One region of the Cupriavidus alkaliphilus genome, then DNA from elsewhere that is predicted to be linked to it. Evidence: predicted binding sites of a transcription regulator. Region 1 holds the regulator's gene; the other holds the start of a gene.
The links. Region 1 encodes sigma-54, which starts transcription at its own class of promoters, with help from an activator protein. Its sites were predicted from a motif close to TGGCANGNAANCTGCTTT; they were not measured.
Positions count from the first base shown of each region.

Region 2: the regulator sigma-54 is predicted to act here: its motif matches at 1,859-1,876, upstream of FHX60_RS12325 (circularly permuted type 2 ATP-grasp protein).

Region 1 is NZ_JACHWE010000004.1:49,892-57,697, reverse strand. Features, by position in the region: gene FHX60_RS15155 (KpsF/GutQ family sugar-phosphate isomerase) at 1-324, shown strand, start outside; gene lptC (LPS export ABC transporter periplasmic protein LptC) at 371-1,000, shown strand; gene lptA (lipopolysaccharide transport periplasmic protein LptA) at 1,115-1,759, shown strand; gene lptB (LPS export ABC transporter ATP-binding protein) at 1,768-2,568, shown strand; gene FHX60_RS15135 (RNA polymerase factor sigma-54) at 2,692-4,170, shown strand; gene hpf (ribosome hibernation-promoting factor, HPF/YfiA family) at 4,219-4,569, shown strand; gene FHX60_RS15125 (PTS sugar transporter subunit IIA) at 4,921-5,376, shown strand; gene hprK (HPr(Ser) kinase/phosphatase) at 5,460-6,431, shown strand; gene FHX60_RS15115 (PsiF family protein) at 6,601-6,993, shown strand; gene rapZ (RNase adapter RapZ) at 7,110-7,806, shown strand, end outside.
Region 2 is NZ_JACHWE010000003.1:189,357-197,162, forward strand. Features, by position in the region: gene edd (phosphogluconate dehydratase) at 1-1,079, shown strand, start outside; gene FHX60_RS12320 (gluconokinase) at 1,243-1,749, shown strand; gene FHX60_RS12325 (circularly permuted type 2 ATP-grasp protein) at 2,114-3,589, shown strand; gene FHX60_RS12330 (alpha-E domain-containing protein) at 3,612-4,619, shown strand; gene FHX60_RS12335 (transglutaminase family protein) at 4,665-5,504, shown strand; gene FHX60_RS12340 (proteasome-type protease) at 5,619-6,440, shown strand; gene FHX60_RS12345 (alpha/beta fold hydrolase) at 6,454-7,260, shown strand; gene pyrG (CTP synthase) at 7,401-7,806, shown strand, end outside.

The DNA of each region.
Region 1 (7,806 bases):
ACGCCGCTGGCCCAGGCGCTGATGGAAATCACGCGCAAGGGCATGGCCATGACCGCGGTGGTGGATACCGACGGGCGCGCCATCGGCGTGTTCACCGACGGTGACCTGCGCCGCCTGCTGGAAACCCCGCGCGACTGGAAGACCGTGCCGATCGGCGAGGTCATGCACCGCAACCCGCACGTGGTCAACCAGGACCAGCTGGCAGTGGAAGCCGTGCAAGTGATGGAAGCCAACCGCATCAACCAGCTGCTGGTGGTGGACGACGAAGGGCGCCTGACCGGCGCGCTGCATATCCACGACCTGACCCGCGCCAAGGTCATCTGAGCCGGCGCACCACCGACGGCACCAGCAGCACAACGCCAAGGACACCATGCAGGCACTTCTCGCCTCCCTCAGCGGCATCGTCATGCGGCTGCTGCCGCTGCTGCTGATGGCCATCGTGGCGGGCAGCACGTTCTGGCTGGTCCAGATCAACTCCCCCAAGGAAGACCAGGCCGCGCAGACCACCAAGAAGCACGAGCCGGACTACTTCATGGACCGCTTCTCGGCCACCGAGCTGGCGCCCGACGGCAGTACCAAGATCCGCTTCACCGGCGAGCGCATGGTCCATTTCGAGGACGACCAGACTTACGAGGTCACGCGCCCCGCGATGCGCGCCTACGAGCCGGACCGCCCGCCGGTGACCGCGCGCGCCGACATCGGCCGCATGAACGCCGAAGGCACGGTGATCGACCTGTACGGCAATGGCTACGTGCTGCGCCAGCAAGGCAAGGATCCGTCCAAGGATCCGCAGTTGACCGCGGCGTCGAGCTATTTCCAGCTGCTGGTCAATGACGACATCGTCAAGACCGACAAGCCGGTCAAGCTGACGCGCGGCCCTTCGGTCATGACCGCCAACGGACTCATCTTCAACAACGTCACCCGCGAAGTACAATTGCTCGGCAATGTACGCGGCACCATCATCACCGGGCCGTCCCCGGGCCGCGCGCCAGGGTCCTGAACTCCCGGTCCGGCGCAGCCGCGCGCGCGGTGCCGGCCGGCACCGCAGCACGCGCCGAAGTCCGCGCAAACCGCACCATCACGCATCCAGACGCCCTCTAGCAACCCTGCCAACATGACCGCTTCCCTGACGACATCGTCCCGTCGACGCACCGCCCCGGCCCTGCTCGCGCTGGCCCTGGCCATCGGCCTGCTGGCCCAGCCTGCCCTTGCCGAGCGCGCGGACCGCGACAAGCCGATGGTGCTCGAGGCGGACAACGCCAGCTATGACGATGTCAAGCAGATCTATACGCTGACCGGCAACGTGGTGCTGACCAAGGGCACCATGATCCTGAAGTCCGACGCGGCCGAGCTGCGCACCGACCCCGAGGGCTACCAGTTCGCCGTGGCCACCTCGAAGCCGGGCAAGCAGGCCTATATCCGCCAGAAGCGCGAGGGCGTCGATGAATACATCGACGGCTGGGGCGACCGCATCGAATACGACGGCAAGCAGGAATTCTCCAAGCTGATCGGCAATGCCCGCATGGCGCGGCTGCAGGGCGCCAAGCTGGTCGACGAGATCCGCGGCGCGGTGCTGACCTACGACAGCCGCAAGGAACTCTATACCGCGGCGGGCGGCGGCAGCGGCGATGCCGCGGCGGCCAACCCGTCAGGCCGCGTGCGCGCGGTGCTGTCGCCGCGCCAGGACCAGAAGTCCGGCACCGCAGGCGGCTCGCCGCTGGACCTGAAGTCGGCGCCCGCGCCCGCCAACAAACCCTGACCGTACTTATGACCGATACCGCCACCATTGCCGACAAGCCTGTCGTCGAAGCCAACTCCGTCCTGCCCGGCGGCAGCACGCTGGTCGTGCGCCACCTGAAGAAGCGCTATGGCTCGCGCACGGTGGTCAAGGACGTCTCGCTCGACGTGAAGAGCGGCGAGGTGGTCGGGCTGCTCGGCCCCAACGGCGCGGGCAAGACCACGTCGTTCTACATGATCGTCGGCCTGGTGGCGCTGGACGAAGGCGACATCGTGCTCGACGGCGACCACATCAGCGGCCTGCCGATCCACGAGCGCGCGCGCATGGGCTTGTCATACCTGCCGCAGGAAGCCTCGGTGTTCCGCAAGCTCAACGTCGAGGAAAACATCCGCGCGGTGCTGGAGCTGCAGCAGGACAAGGGCAAGCCGCTGGCCAAGGCCGAGATCGAGCGCCGCCTGGATGCCCTGCTCGACGACCTGCAGATCGCGCACCTGCGCAACAATCCGGCGCTGTCGCTGTCCGGCGGCGAGCGCCGCCGCGTGGAAATCGCGCGCGCACTGGCGTCATCGCCGCGCTTCATCCTGCTGGACGAGCCCTTTGCCGGCGTGGACCCGATCGCCGTGGGCGAGATCCAGCGCATCGTCAGCTTCCTCAAGGCGCGCAATATCGGCGTGCTGATCACCGACCACAACGTGCGCGAGACGCTCGGCATCTGCGATCACGCCTACATCATCAGCGAAGGCACGGTGCTGGCCGCGGGCCAGCCCGAAGACATCATCGCCAATGACGCCGTGCGGCGCGTCTATCTGGGCGAGAACTTCCGCATGTGACAAGTCGGCGGCCCCGCACGGGCCGCCATGGCCGCATGGCAGGGAGAGCCAGCGGCGATCACGGCGCATCAGCGATAGCAATTTCCGTTCCAACATCGGAAAGATGCGCATAAAATAGGTCGCATGAAACCGTCGCTACAGCTCCGCCTCTCCCAGCACCTGGCACTGACCCCGCAGCTGCAACAGTCGATCCGGCTGCTGCAGCTTTCCACGCTGGAACTGCAGCAGGAAGTCGAACAGGCGCTGACGGAAAACCCGCTGCTCGAGCGGGAGAACGACTGGATCGAAAGCCCGCTGCGCGTGGCGGCCGATGGCTCGGTCAACGTCCAGAGCGCGCCCGCGCCCGCCCCCGCCGAGCCCCAGGGCAATGGCGACGCGCGCGCCGAAGGCGGCGCCGATGACAGCTACGGCGACAACAGCAGCGGCGACGACTACGGCAACGGCGACTGGAGCCTGGACGATTTCGCCCGCCGCCCGCAAGGCGACGAGGACGAAAAGACGCCGATGCAGCTGCGCGATGCCGAGCCCACGCTGCGCGAATACCTGATGGAGCAGCTGACACCGCTGAAGATCTCGGCGCGCGACAAGGGACTCGCCATCTTCCTGATCGAATCGCTCGATGACGATGGCTACCTTAGCGCCTCGCTCGAAGAGATCTGCGCGGAGCTGCCCGAAGAACTCGAGTTCGACCCCGACGAAGTCCACGCCATCCTGACGCTGCTGCAGAGCTTCGATCCGCCTGGTGTGGGCGCGCGCAACGCGGCCGAATGCCTGGCGCTGCAATTGCGCCGCCTGACGCACCCGCAGCGCGAACTCGCGCTGACCATCGTCACCCATCACCTGGAACTGCTGGCGGTACGCGACTACACGCGGCTGAAGAAGGCCCTGCAGGTCGATGAGGTCGCACTCAAGGCCGCGCATGACCTGATCCGCTCGCTGGCGCCCTACCCGGGCCATGCGTACAGCCGTCCGGAGGCCGATTTCGTTGTGCCTGATGTGTTCGTGCGCAAGAGCGGCGGCGGCTGGATCGCGCAGCTCAATCCGGATGTGATGCCGAGGCTGCGCATCAACGATATGTACGCACAGATCCTGCGTGGCGCCAAAGGCGAGACCGGTACCGCCGGGCTGCAGCAGAAGCTGCAGGAAGCACGCTGGCTGATCAAGAATATCCAGCAAAGGTTCGACACCATCCTGCGTGTCTCGCAGGCCATTGTCGAGCGTCAAAAGAACTTTTTCACCCACGGTGAAATCGCCATGCGCCCCTTGGTTTTGCGGGAGATTGCCGATACACTGGGTTTACACGAGTCAACCATCTCCCGGGTGACGACCAATAAATATATGGCTACGCCGATGGGTACTTTCGAACTGAAGTACTTCTTTGGCAGCCACGTGTCCACCGAAACCGGTGGCGCGGCTTCATCAACGGCCATCCGCGCCTTGATCAAGCAACTGATAGGAGCCGAAGACCCGAGGAATCCCCTTTCCGACAGTCGCATCGCCGAACTGCTGGGCGAACAGGGCTTCGTTGTCGCACGCCGCACGGTCGCCAAGTATCGTGAAGCCTTGAAAATCCCCGCAGTCAATCTCCGCAAGTCTTTGTAGCCGAGCCCACCGCCTGCCTGGTGAGGCTCTTTCAGAAGGAGAAGCGCTATGAACTTCAAGATCAGTGGACACCACCTGGACATCACGCCCCCTCTGCGTGAGTACGTGGAAACGAAGCTGGAGCGAATCGTCAGGCATTTCGATCAAGTCATTGGCGTTAGCGTGCTGCTCTCTGTCGACAATCACAAGGAAAAGGACCGGCGTCAGTACGCGGAAATCAATCTGCATCTAAAGGGCAAGGACATCTTTGTCGAGGCGCATCACGAAGACCTGTATGCGGCGATCGACGCACTCGTCGACAAGCTGGACCGTCAGGTGATTCGCTACAAGGATCGCGTGCAAGGCCACGACCGCGAAGCGGTCAAGTACCAGATGGCCGCAGCGCAAATGCAGCAATAAACCCGTGCCCGGCAGCCCCGCAGAGGGCTGCTGAACCAGGATTCCACAGGCAAGCCGCGCCGCGAAGCGCGGCTTTTTTGCGCCCTGGCGCTGTGCGGGCTGTGGCAGCGGAGCAAACCTTGCCATGCATGGAAGCCCGAAAGGTTCGCAAGCGCAGCGCCAAGGTGTATGCTGCGCCATACAAAGAGAGAGAAATCGTGGCCGCGCCTGCCCGCGCTGCACCGCACAATGCAAGGGTAGTCGCTGCTCTATAATGGGCCGGACGTCTTCCCCCGCGCCGGCAGCGGTGAGGGAGCCAGACGCTGCCCGGCGGAACGATCCGCCCGCTAACTGAAATCCTGCGCATCGCCCATGAATCGTTTGGCCAAATTGCTGCCACCCGGCAACATCACCCTCGACGTCAGCGTCACCAGCAAGAAACGTGTGTTCGAGCAGGCCGGGCTCCTCTTCGAGAACAACCATGGCGTGGCGCGCGCCATCGTCACCGACAACCTGTTCGCGCGCGAGTCGCTGGGCTCGACCGGACTGGGCGCCGGCGTGGCGATCCCGCACGGGCGCATCAAGGGCCTGAAGCAGCCCCTGGCCGCGTTCATGCGACTGGCCGAGCCGATTCCGTTCGAATCGCCGGACGGCAAGCCGGTTTCGCTGCTGATCTTCTTGCTGGTGCCCGAACAGGCCACGCAGCAGCACCTGGAAATCTTGTCCGAGATCGCGCAACTGCTGTCGGATCGCGACATGCGCGAGGGCCTGGCGACCCTCCCTACGCCCGATGCCGTGCACGAACTGCTGATCGCATGGCATCCCTGATCCACTGATTCCCCCCGGAGCGGGCCGGCACCAGACCGGGGAAGCGCCACGCGCTTCGAACACCGCCTTACCAGCCATACCGCATGGAACTCACCGGCGTCACCTCCCAGTCCATCTTCGACGACAACGCAGCCGACCTCAAACTCTCGTGGGTCGCTGGCCTGGAGGGCGCGGACCGCGCCTTTGACGTGGAATTCGCCCGCGAAGCGACTTCCGCCGCAGACCTGGTGGGCCACCTCAACCTGATCCACCCCAACCGGATCCAGGTCCTCGGCAAGCCCGAAATCACGTACTACCAGCGCCTCGACGACGAGACCCGCAAGCGCCAGATGGGCGAGCTGATCCTGCTGGAGCCGCCGTTCCTGGTGATCGCCGACGGCATGGAGCCGCCGCCGGACCTGGAACTGCGCTGCACGCGCTCGTCGACGCCGCTGTTCACCACGCCGGTGTCGTCCGCCGCGGTGATCGACCACCTGCGCCTGTACCTGTCGCGCATCTCCGCCCCGCGCGTAACCATGCACGGCGTGTTCCTCGACATCCTGGGCATGGGTGTGCTGATCATGGGCGAATCGGGCCTGGGCAAGAGCGAACTGGGCCTGGAACTGATCTCGCGCGGCCACGGGCTGGTGGCGGACGACGCGGTCGACTTCGTGCGGCTGGGGCCGGATTTCATCGAGGGCCGCTGCCCGCCGCTGCTGCAGAACCTGCTGGAAGTGCGCGGCCTGGGGCTGCTCGACATCAAGACCATCTTCGGCGAGACCGCGGTGCGGCGGAAGATGAAGATCAAGCTGGTGGTGCAGCTGGTGCGGCGCAACGACGGCGAGTTCGAGCGGCTGCCGCTGGATTCGCAGTACCTGGACGTGCTCGGCCTTCCCATCCACATGGTCAAGATCCAGGTGGCGGCCGGCCGCAACCTTGCCGTGCTGGTCGAAGCCGCCGTGCGCAACACCATCCTGCGCCTGCGCGGCATCGACACGCTGCGCGACTTCATGGACCGCCAGCGCGCCGCGATGCAGGCCGATGCCGTCTCGCGCGGGCAGGGCCGGCTGCTGTAAGCCCCCGGTCCGCGCGGTTTTCAATTGCTTACAACGGCGTGGCAACCGCTAGTCAACGTTTCTCAGGCATGCTCCGTTTTGTGCTGTAATGGGCATCACGCCTGTTACGGAAGCTGCAACGCCGACCCCGGCGCGCGGCGATAAGGTTGTCCACCCGAGGAGAGCAAGCATGAAGACCCTGATTGCAGTGTGCGCGCTGGTGACCCCGCTGTTCGCAGCCAGCGCCTTTGCGCAGACCGCCACGCCGGCCACCCCTGCTACGCCGGCCAAGCCGTCGGCCGCGGCCCCGGCAACGCCTGCCGTGCCGGCCACGCCCGCTACCCCGGCCAATCCGGACAAGCCCGCGGCCAACACCCAGCAGGACAAGATGAAGGCCTGCAACGCGCAGGCCTCCGGCAAGAAAGGCGACGAACGCAAGGCGTTCATGAAGGAATGCCTGTCGAAGTCCGGCGCGCCCAAGACCCAGCAGGAGAAAATGGCGGCCTGCAGCAAGTCGGGCAAAGGCAAGAAGGGCGACGAATACAAGGCCTACATGAAGGAATGCCTGTCGAAGGAAGCCTGAGCGACGCTACTGGCGAAATGGCGAACAAGGATGGCGAACCGGGCGGTTCGCCATTTTTGCTGGTGTCAAACTGCTGTCATGACGCAGCCGGCACCTGATGCTATGCTTCAGTTGCTATGCGCATCATCCTCATCACCGGCATATCCGGTTCCGGCAAGTCCGTCGCACTGAACGTCCTCGAAGATGCAGGCTATTACTGCGTGGACAACCTGCCGGCGCAGTTCATCCCTGAACTGACCCGCTACCTCGACGCTCAGGGCTACACGCACCTGGGCGTGGCTACCGACATCCGCAGCCGCGAGTCGCTCGACCAGTTGCCCGACACCGTGCGCGCGCTGGCCGCCGAGCACCAGGTCGAGGTCATTTTCCTGACCGCCAGCACCGATGCCCTGGTGCAGCGCTACTCCGAGACGCGGCGCCGCCATCCGCTGTCGGCCCGCACCGACGGCGCAGCCGGCGGCGGCGGCGCCTTCAACGACACGGCGCTGATGGAAGCGATCGAGATGGAGCGCGCGCTGCTCAGCCCGCTGGCCGAGGCCGCGCACCGGATCGACACCAGCAATGTGCGCACCAATACGCTGCGCAGCTGGATCAAGGAGCTGATCCGCGACGATAGCCAGCGCCTGACATTGCTGTTCGAGTCGTTCGGCTTTAAGCACGGCGTGCCCAGCGATGCCGACATGGTGTTCGACGTGCGCTCGCTGCCCAACCCGTACTACGACCTGGCGCTGCGACCGCTCACCGGCCGCGACATGCCGGTGATCGACTTCCTGCAGGCACAGCCGATGGTGCTGGCGATGGCCGAGGATATCC
Region 2 (7,806 bases), on a different contig from region 1:
TGCGCGCGCGCGGCGACAGCTACCTGCCGCTGGCGCGCATCGTCGACGAACGCGCCATCGCCAATGCCATGGTCGGCCTGCTGGCCACCGGCGGCTCCACCAACCACACCATCCATCTGGTGGCGATGGCGCGCGCCGCGGGCATCGTGATCGACTGGAACGATTTCGACCTGCTGTCGCGCATCACGCCGCTGCTGGCGCGCGTCTATCCCAACGGCTCGGCCGATGTGAACCACTTCCATGCCGCCGGCGGCGCCGGCTTCGTGATCCGCGAGCTGCTGCAGGCCGGGCTGCTGCACGAGGACGTGCAGACCGTGGCCGGCCCGGGCCTGGCCCGTTACGCGCAGGAGCCGGTGATGACGGACGGCGTGCTGCACTGGCGCGACGGCGCGGCGCGAAGCGGCGACCCGCAGGTGCTGGCGACCGCCGCCGCGCCGTTCTCCGCCGAGGGCGGCCTGCGCCTGATGCAGGGCAACCTGGGCCGCGGCGTGATCAAGGTCTCGGCCGTGGCGCCCGAGCACCGCGTGGTCGAGGCCCCGGTGCGGGTGTTCGATTCGCAGGAGGCGCTGCAGGCGGCGTTCGATGCCGGCGAGCTGGGCGGCGACCTGGTCGCGGTGGTGCGTTTCCAGGGACCGAATGCCAACGGCATGCCGGAACTGCACCGGCTGACCCCGGTGCTGGGCGCGCTGCAGGACGCCGGCCACAAGGTGGCGCTGGTGACCGACGGACGCATGTCCGGCGCCTCCGGCAAGGTGCCGGCGGTAATCCACGTCGGCCCCGAGGCGCTGGCGGGCGGCGCGCTGGCGCGCGTGCGCGATGGCGACCGCATCCGGGTCGACGCCGTCGCCGGTACGCTGCAATGGCTGGGCGACGAGGCCGAATTCGCTGCGCGCGCGCCGGCCCGCGCGCCTGCCGATCCGTTCGCGCAATTCAGCCTGGGGCGTGGCCTGTTCGGCCTGTTCCGGCGCCACGCACGGATCGCCGAAGAGGGCGGCAGCGCACTCGACCTGTCCGAGCTCGATGCCGCAGCCGCCGGTGGCGACGTCCATACCGCCGCGCTGCGATCCGTCGCACAATAGCCCGGTCAGAGGCCGATTTTTATCGTGAACTTTCCCGCGGGGCGACAGCGCCCCGCGACGTCCCTGGGATCGGCAGCAACCGCGTTCAGCGGGACCGACCAGGACGGGCAGGCAACCGACAAGGATGGCACCACCATCCGATACCAAGACCGACGGAGCAGACATGATCTATATCCTGATGGGCGTTTCCGGCAGCGGCAAGACCACGGTCGGCCAGCTGCTGGCGCAGCGGCTGGGCTGCGGCTTCCATGACGCCGACGACTTCCACAGCGACGCCAACAAGGCCAAGATGCACGCCGGCATCCCGCTGACCGACGAAGACCGCTGGCCCTGGCTGGCTGCGATGCGCGCGGCCATCGACACCGCCCGGGCCGAGGGCCGCACCCATGTGTTCACCTGCTCGGCGCTGCGCCAGGCTTACCGCGACCGGCTGACCCCGCCCGATGGCGGCGTGACCTTTGTCTTCATGAGGGGGGATGCCGAGCTGATCGGCCAGCGCCTGTCCGCGCGCACCGAGCATTTCTTCAACCCCGAGCTGCTGCAAAGCCAGTTCGATACGCTCGAAGAACCCGGCGACGCGCTGGCGCTCGACATCCGCCAGCCACCCGAGGCGCTGGTCGACACCATCCTGCAGGCCACCGTGCGGCAGGGCGCCGGCGCGGCGCGCTAACCTTCCGTCGATCTGCCCACGGAGGGGCATGGTTGGGGGCGAGCTCTCGATTTTTCCATGGATCGCAACCACGGCCGCCGGCCTCGCCGCCGGCTGTTTTTGCGTGCGCTGGCAGGCATCTTGCTAGCCTGGCTTTGGTGCCGGTGCGGCGCGGGAACGGTGCCACAGGCGGCCCGCCGCGCCACCTTGCGGCTTTCGCCGGCACGGGTATGCTGGAAGGGCCAGTGACTCGACGGCATCACCGCGGCTTGCGCGAACCGGCGCGGCCGCGCGGCAGGGCAAGACAGCCAGGGCAACCAGGGCGGCCGGCAGCGGCGCGAACGCGCGCTGGCTTCGGCGCCCGCGACATGGAGGAGCGGCCATCATGGCGGCGCGGTACTTCGACGAGATGCTGGACTGGCGCGAGGACAATGCGCTGGCGCTGATCCACGCGGGACAGGCCTTGCCTGAAGGGGCGGTACGCCCGCACTACCGGCATTTCGCCGAATGGCTGGCGCGCCAGACCGAAAGCACGATGGCCAACAAGCGCGCGGAGGCCGACCTGGTGTTCCGGCGCGTGGGCATCACCTTTGCCGTCTACGGCGATAAGGACGAGGCCAACAGCGGCACCGAGCGCACCATCCCGTTCGACGTGGTCCCGCGCATTTTCCCCGCGAGCGAATGGGCGCTGCTGGAAAAAGGCCTGCGCCAGCGCGTGGCCGCGCTGAACCGCTTCATCCACGACATCTACCACGGCCAGGACATCATCCGCGCCGGCGTGATCCCGCCCGACCAAATCTACAACAACGCCCAGTACCGGCCCGAGATGCTCGGTGTCAGCGTGCCGCACGACGTCTATGCGCATGTCGCCGGCATCGACGTGGTGCGTGCCGGCGAGGGCGAGTTCTACGTGCTGGAAGACAACCTGCGCGTGCCGTCGGGCGTGTCGTACATGCTCGAGAACCGCAAGATGATGATGCGGCTGTTCCCGGACCTGTTCGCGCGCAACCGCGTGGCGCCGGTGGCGCACTATCCCGACCTGCTGCTCGACATGCTGCGCGGGGTCTCGCCGCAGGCCATCGCCGATCCCACCGTGGTGGTGCTGACGCCGGGCATGTACAACTCGGCGTACTTCGAGCACGCCTTCCTGGCGCAGCAGATGGGGGTGGAACTGGTCGAGGGCAGCGACCTCTTCGTCGAGGACGACCACCTGTTCATGCGCACCACGCAGGGGCCGCAGCGTATCGACGTGATCTACCGGCGCGTCGACGACGATTTCCTCGACCCGCTCGCTTTCCGCCCCGATTCCGCGCTGGGCGCGGCGGGGTTGCTGTCGGTCTACCGCGCCGGCAACGTGACCATCTGCAATGCCATCGGCACCGGCGTGGCCGACGACAAGTCGATCTATCCGTATGTGCCGGACATGATCCGCTTCTACCTGGGTGAAGAGGCAATCCTCAGCAACGTGCCGACCTACATGTGCCGGCGCCCCGACGACCTGCAGTACGTGCTGGACCATATGGCCGAACTGGTGGTCAAGGAAACCCATGGCGCCGGCGGCTACGGCATGCTGGTCGGCCCGGCGGCGACGCGCGCCGAGATCGATGCCTTCCGCGAGGTGGTCAGGGCCAGGCCCGGGCAGTACATCGCGCAGCCCACGCTGGCGCTGTCCACCTGCCCGACCTATGTCGAGGCCGGCATCGCGCCGCGCCATATCGACCTGCGCCCGTTCGTGCTGTCGGGCAGAGAAGTGCGCATGGTGCCGGGCGGGCTGACGCGCGTGGCGCTGCGCGAGGGCTCGCTGGTGGTGAATTCCTCGCAGGGTGGCGGCACCAAGGACACCTGGGTGCTGGAACGATGAACGCCGATACGGGAGAGCCCACATGCTGAGCCGCACCGCCGACCACCTGTTCTGGATGGCCCGCTACACCGAGCGCGCGGAGAACACCGCGCGCATGCTAGACGTCAACTACCAGACCTCGCTGCTGCCGCAATCGGCCGAAGTCGCCGAGCAGGGCTGGTGGGCCATGCTGGACATCTCGGAGCTGACCGAGGTGTTCGACCACAAGTACGGCCTGCTGTCGCGCGACGACGTGATCGATTTCATGGTGCGCGACATGACCAATGCCTCGTCGATCATGAGCTGCCTGCGCGCGGCGCGCGAGAACGCGCGCGCGGTGCGCGGCTCCCTCACCACCGAGGTCTGGGAGACCGTCAACACCACCTGGCTGGAGGTGCAGCGCCTGATTGCCGACGGCGTGCTGAAGGAAGACCCGGCGCGCTTCTTCGAATGGGTCAAGTTCCGCTCGCACCTGGCGCGCGGGGTGCAGTTCGGCACCATGCTCAAGGACGATGCCTTCCATTTCATGCGGCTGGGCACCTTCCTGGAGCGCGCCGACAATACCGCGCGCATCCTCGACGTCAAGTTCCAGGCGTCGTCCGGCGCGGAGGGTGGGAACGGCGGGAACGGCGGGAATGGCGGAGAGGGCGTGGAAGCCGAGCCCAATCCCGACCAGGGTGCCCACAACGATTTCTACCACTGGGCGGCGATCCTGCGCTCGGTGTCGGGCTTCGAGGTTTACCGCAAGGTCTATCGCGCGGTGATCACGCCGCAGCGCGTGGCCGAACTGCTGATCCTGCGCCCGGACATGCCGCGCTCGCTGGTGTCGAGCATGGACGAGGTGGTGGCGATCCTGCATACGGTGCGCAACCAGCATTCGGCGGAAACCGAGCGGCAGGCTGGTAAACTTCACGCCGACCTGAAGTACGCGCGTATCGACGATATCTTTGCCGTCGGCCTGCATGCGTACCTGACCAGCTTCCTGGAGCGCATCGGCGACCTCGGCAACGGCATCAGCCGGGACTTCCTGGTGCCGCTGCAGGCGGCCTGAGCCGGGCCACCGGCAGCCTTCCGTGCCGCCGCGCGCCCTGATACCGTGAAATACAAGATCCACCACCATACCGTCTACCGCTACGCCGAACCGGTGCGGCGCAGTGTGCACGAAGTGCGGCTGCAGCCGCGCTCGGGCCCGCTGCAGACCGTTGACCACTGGCAGCTGTCGACGCCGGGCAACCCGTCGGCGGCCCGCGACGGCTTCGGCAACATCGTGCACAACTTCACGGTGGTCGGGCCCGCCAGCACCATCGCCATCGAAGCCAGCGGCGAGGTGGAGGTGCTGCCGCCACATGGCGATCTCGACCGCGACGGGCACCATGCATTCTGCGATGCGCCGCCGGATGGCGAAGCACGCGTGTCGCCGCTGTATTTCCTCGGCAGCACGCCGCTGACCACGGCGCCGGCGGCGATGCAGGCGTTTGCCGCGCCGTTCCTGGCGGCGGGGCATGACATCGATGCGCTGCTGGCGCTGGCCGGTGGCATCGGCGAGCGCGTGCGCTACAAGCCCAACACCACCGATGTCGGCACTTCCGCTGCCGAGGCCTTCGCCCTGGGCAGCGGCGTGTGCCAGGACCAGGCCCAGGTGATGGTCGCGGCTTGCCGGGCGCTGGGCATTCCGGCGCGCTATGTCAGCGGATATTTCTACGACCCGGCCGCCACCGAACTGGCCAGCCACGCCTGGGCCGACGTGTGCCTGGATCCGGCCGGCGAAATCTGGTGCAGCATCGATATCACGCATGGCTGCCTGACCGACGAACGCCATATCCGGCTGGCGGTGGGACGCGATTACGCGTCGGCGGCACCAGTGCGGGGCATCCTTGACGGCGGCGCCGGCGAGACGCTGGAAGTCAATGTAACAATTACGCCACTTTCGACCTGATTAGGTGCTTGCTTCCAGACGCGGCGCCGTGCCGGTGCACGGGCGCTAGAATCCGGAGTGATGCAGGCCACTGCCGGCTAGGGCCGGCCGCCACCCAGAACACCAAGACAAACCATGACGTATTGTGTAGCCATGCGGCTGGATGCCGGCCTGGTATTCCTGTCCGATTCCCGCACCAATGCCGGGGTAGACGCCATCTCGACCGCGCGCAAGATGACGGTGTTCGAGGAGCCCGGCGACCGGGTAATGGTGCTGATGACCGCCGGCAACCTGGCGATCAGCCAGTCGGTGCGCCAGATCCTGATCGAGGACCATGACGAGAAGCGCTCGCTGTGGACCGCGCGCGACATGTTCGAGGCCGCCTCGATCGTCGGCGAAGCGGTGCGCCAGGTGCACCGGCGCGATGCGCACGCGTTGCGCGACGCCGGCATCGAGTTCAATGTCAGCCTGATCTTCGGCGGCCAGGTGCGCGGCGAGCGGGTGCGGCTGTTCAATATTTACGCGGCCGGCAATTTCGTCGAGGCCACGTTTGAGAACTGCTATTTCCAGATCGGCGAGGCCAAGTACGGCAAGCCCATCGTCGACCGCGTCGTGCATCCGTCGCTGCCGCTGGCGGAAGGCGCCAAGTGCGCGCTGATCTCGATGGACTCGACGCTGAAGTCGAATATTTCGGTCGGCCTGCCGCTGGATCTGCTGGTCTATGAAGCGGATTCGCTCCAGGTGACCCGCTTTGTCAATATCGACGAGCGCAACGCCTATTTCCGCATGATCCGCGACACCTGGGGCCATCGCCTGCGCCAGGTCTTCGGCGAGATCCATAACCCGGAATGGGATCCGGCCGCGCCCGCGGAATTCTCGCTGGCGCGCTCCGGCGAGGCCGACCGCTGGGCCCAGCCGGTGCGGGCCAGGCGCGTGCATCCGCGCAAGCCGGACTGAGGCGGCGGCAGACATGCGCGAGATCATTCATTTTTCCCACGCCAACGGCTTCCCGGTGACGACCTACCGCAAGCTGTTCGGCGAACTGGACGGCGAGTTCGAGTTCCGCGCCGTGGACCGCTACGGACACAAGCCGGAATTCCCGGTGACACGCGGCTGGCCGCATCTGGTGGAAGAGTTGCTGGGCGACATCGACCGCCAGTACCGCCAGCCGGTGTGGCTGGTGGGCCATTCGCTGGGCGGGTTCCTGTCGCTGATGGCGGCGCTGCGCCGTCCGGAACGGGTGCGCGGCGTGGTCATGCTGGACTCGCCGATCATTGCCGGCTGGCGCGCGTCGCTGCTGAAGACCGCCCAGATGCTTGGCATCGATGAAAAGCCGGGTCCGGCGGCGGTGACCAGGAACCGGCGCACGCACTGGCCGGATGCCGAGGCGGTGTGGGAACACTTCCGCGCCAAGCCCAACTTCGCGGTGTGGGACCAGGACGTGCTGCGCGACTACGCCATCCACGGCACCGAGCCCACCGGCAAGGACAACGAGCGCCGGCTGCGCTTCGACCGCGAGGTCGAATACTGGATCTACCGCACGCTGCCGACCAGCCTGGGGCGCAAGGTCGCGCGCGGGGCGCCGGTGCCGGTCGGCTTCGTCGCCGGCACGCGCTCGCGCGAGGTGCGGCAGTGCGGCCTGGGGGCGACGCGCCGGCTGGTCGGTCCCAACCTGCGCTTTATCGAAGGCGGCCATCTGTACCCGATGGAGCGGCCCCGGCAGACCGCGCAACTGGTGCGCGAACTGATCGGCGCGATGCGGGAGCAGGGGCGCTGAGCCGGTGTGCGGCGCATGCGCCGCAGCGCGGCCGCAAACATGGCGCGCAGCCCGCCGCAGCCGGGCTGCTGTCACAATTTCCGGGTCGGCGGGGAACGGGCTCTCATGTATAATCCCGATTTCCCCGGCAAGCTCGGTTTATGACCAAATTCGTCTTCGTCACCGGTGGCGTCGTCTCTTCTCTCGGCAAGGGCATCGCTGCTGCCTCGCTCGCGGCCATTCTTGAGTCGCGCGGCCTCAAAGTCACCCTCCTCAAGCTCGATCCCTACATCAACGTCGATCCCGGCACGATGAGCCCTTTCCAGCATGGCGAGGTGTTTGTCACGGAAGACGGTGCGGAAACCGACCTCGATCTCGGCCACTACGAGCGTTTCGTCTCGGCCAAGATGCGCAAGTCGAACAACTTCACCACCGGCCAGATCTACGAATCGGTGATCCGCAAGGAGCGCCGCGGCGAATACTTGGGCAAGACCGTGCAGGTGATCCCGCATATCACCAACGAGATCCAGGCCTTCGTCGAGAAGGGCGCGGCCGCGTCGCACGACG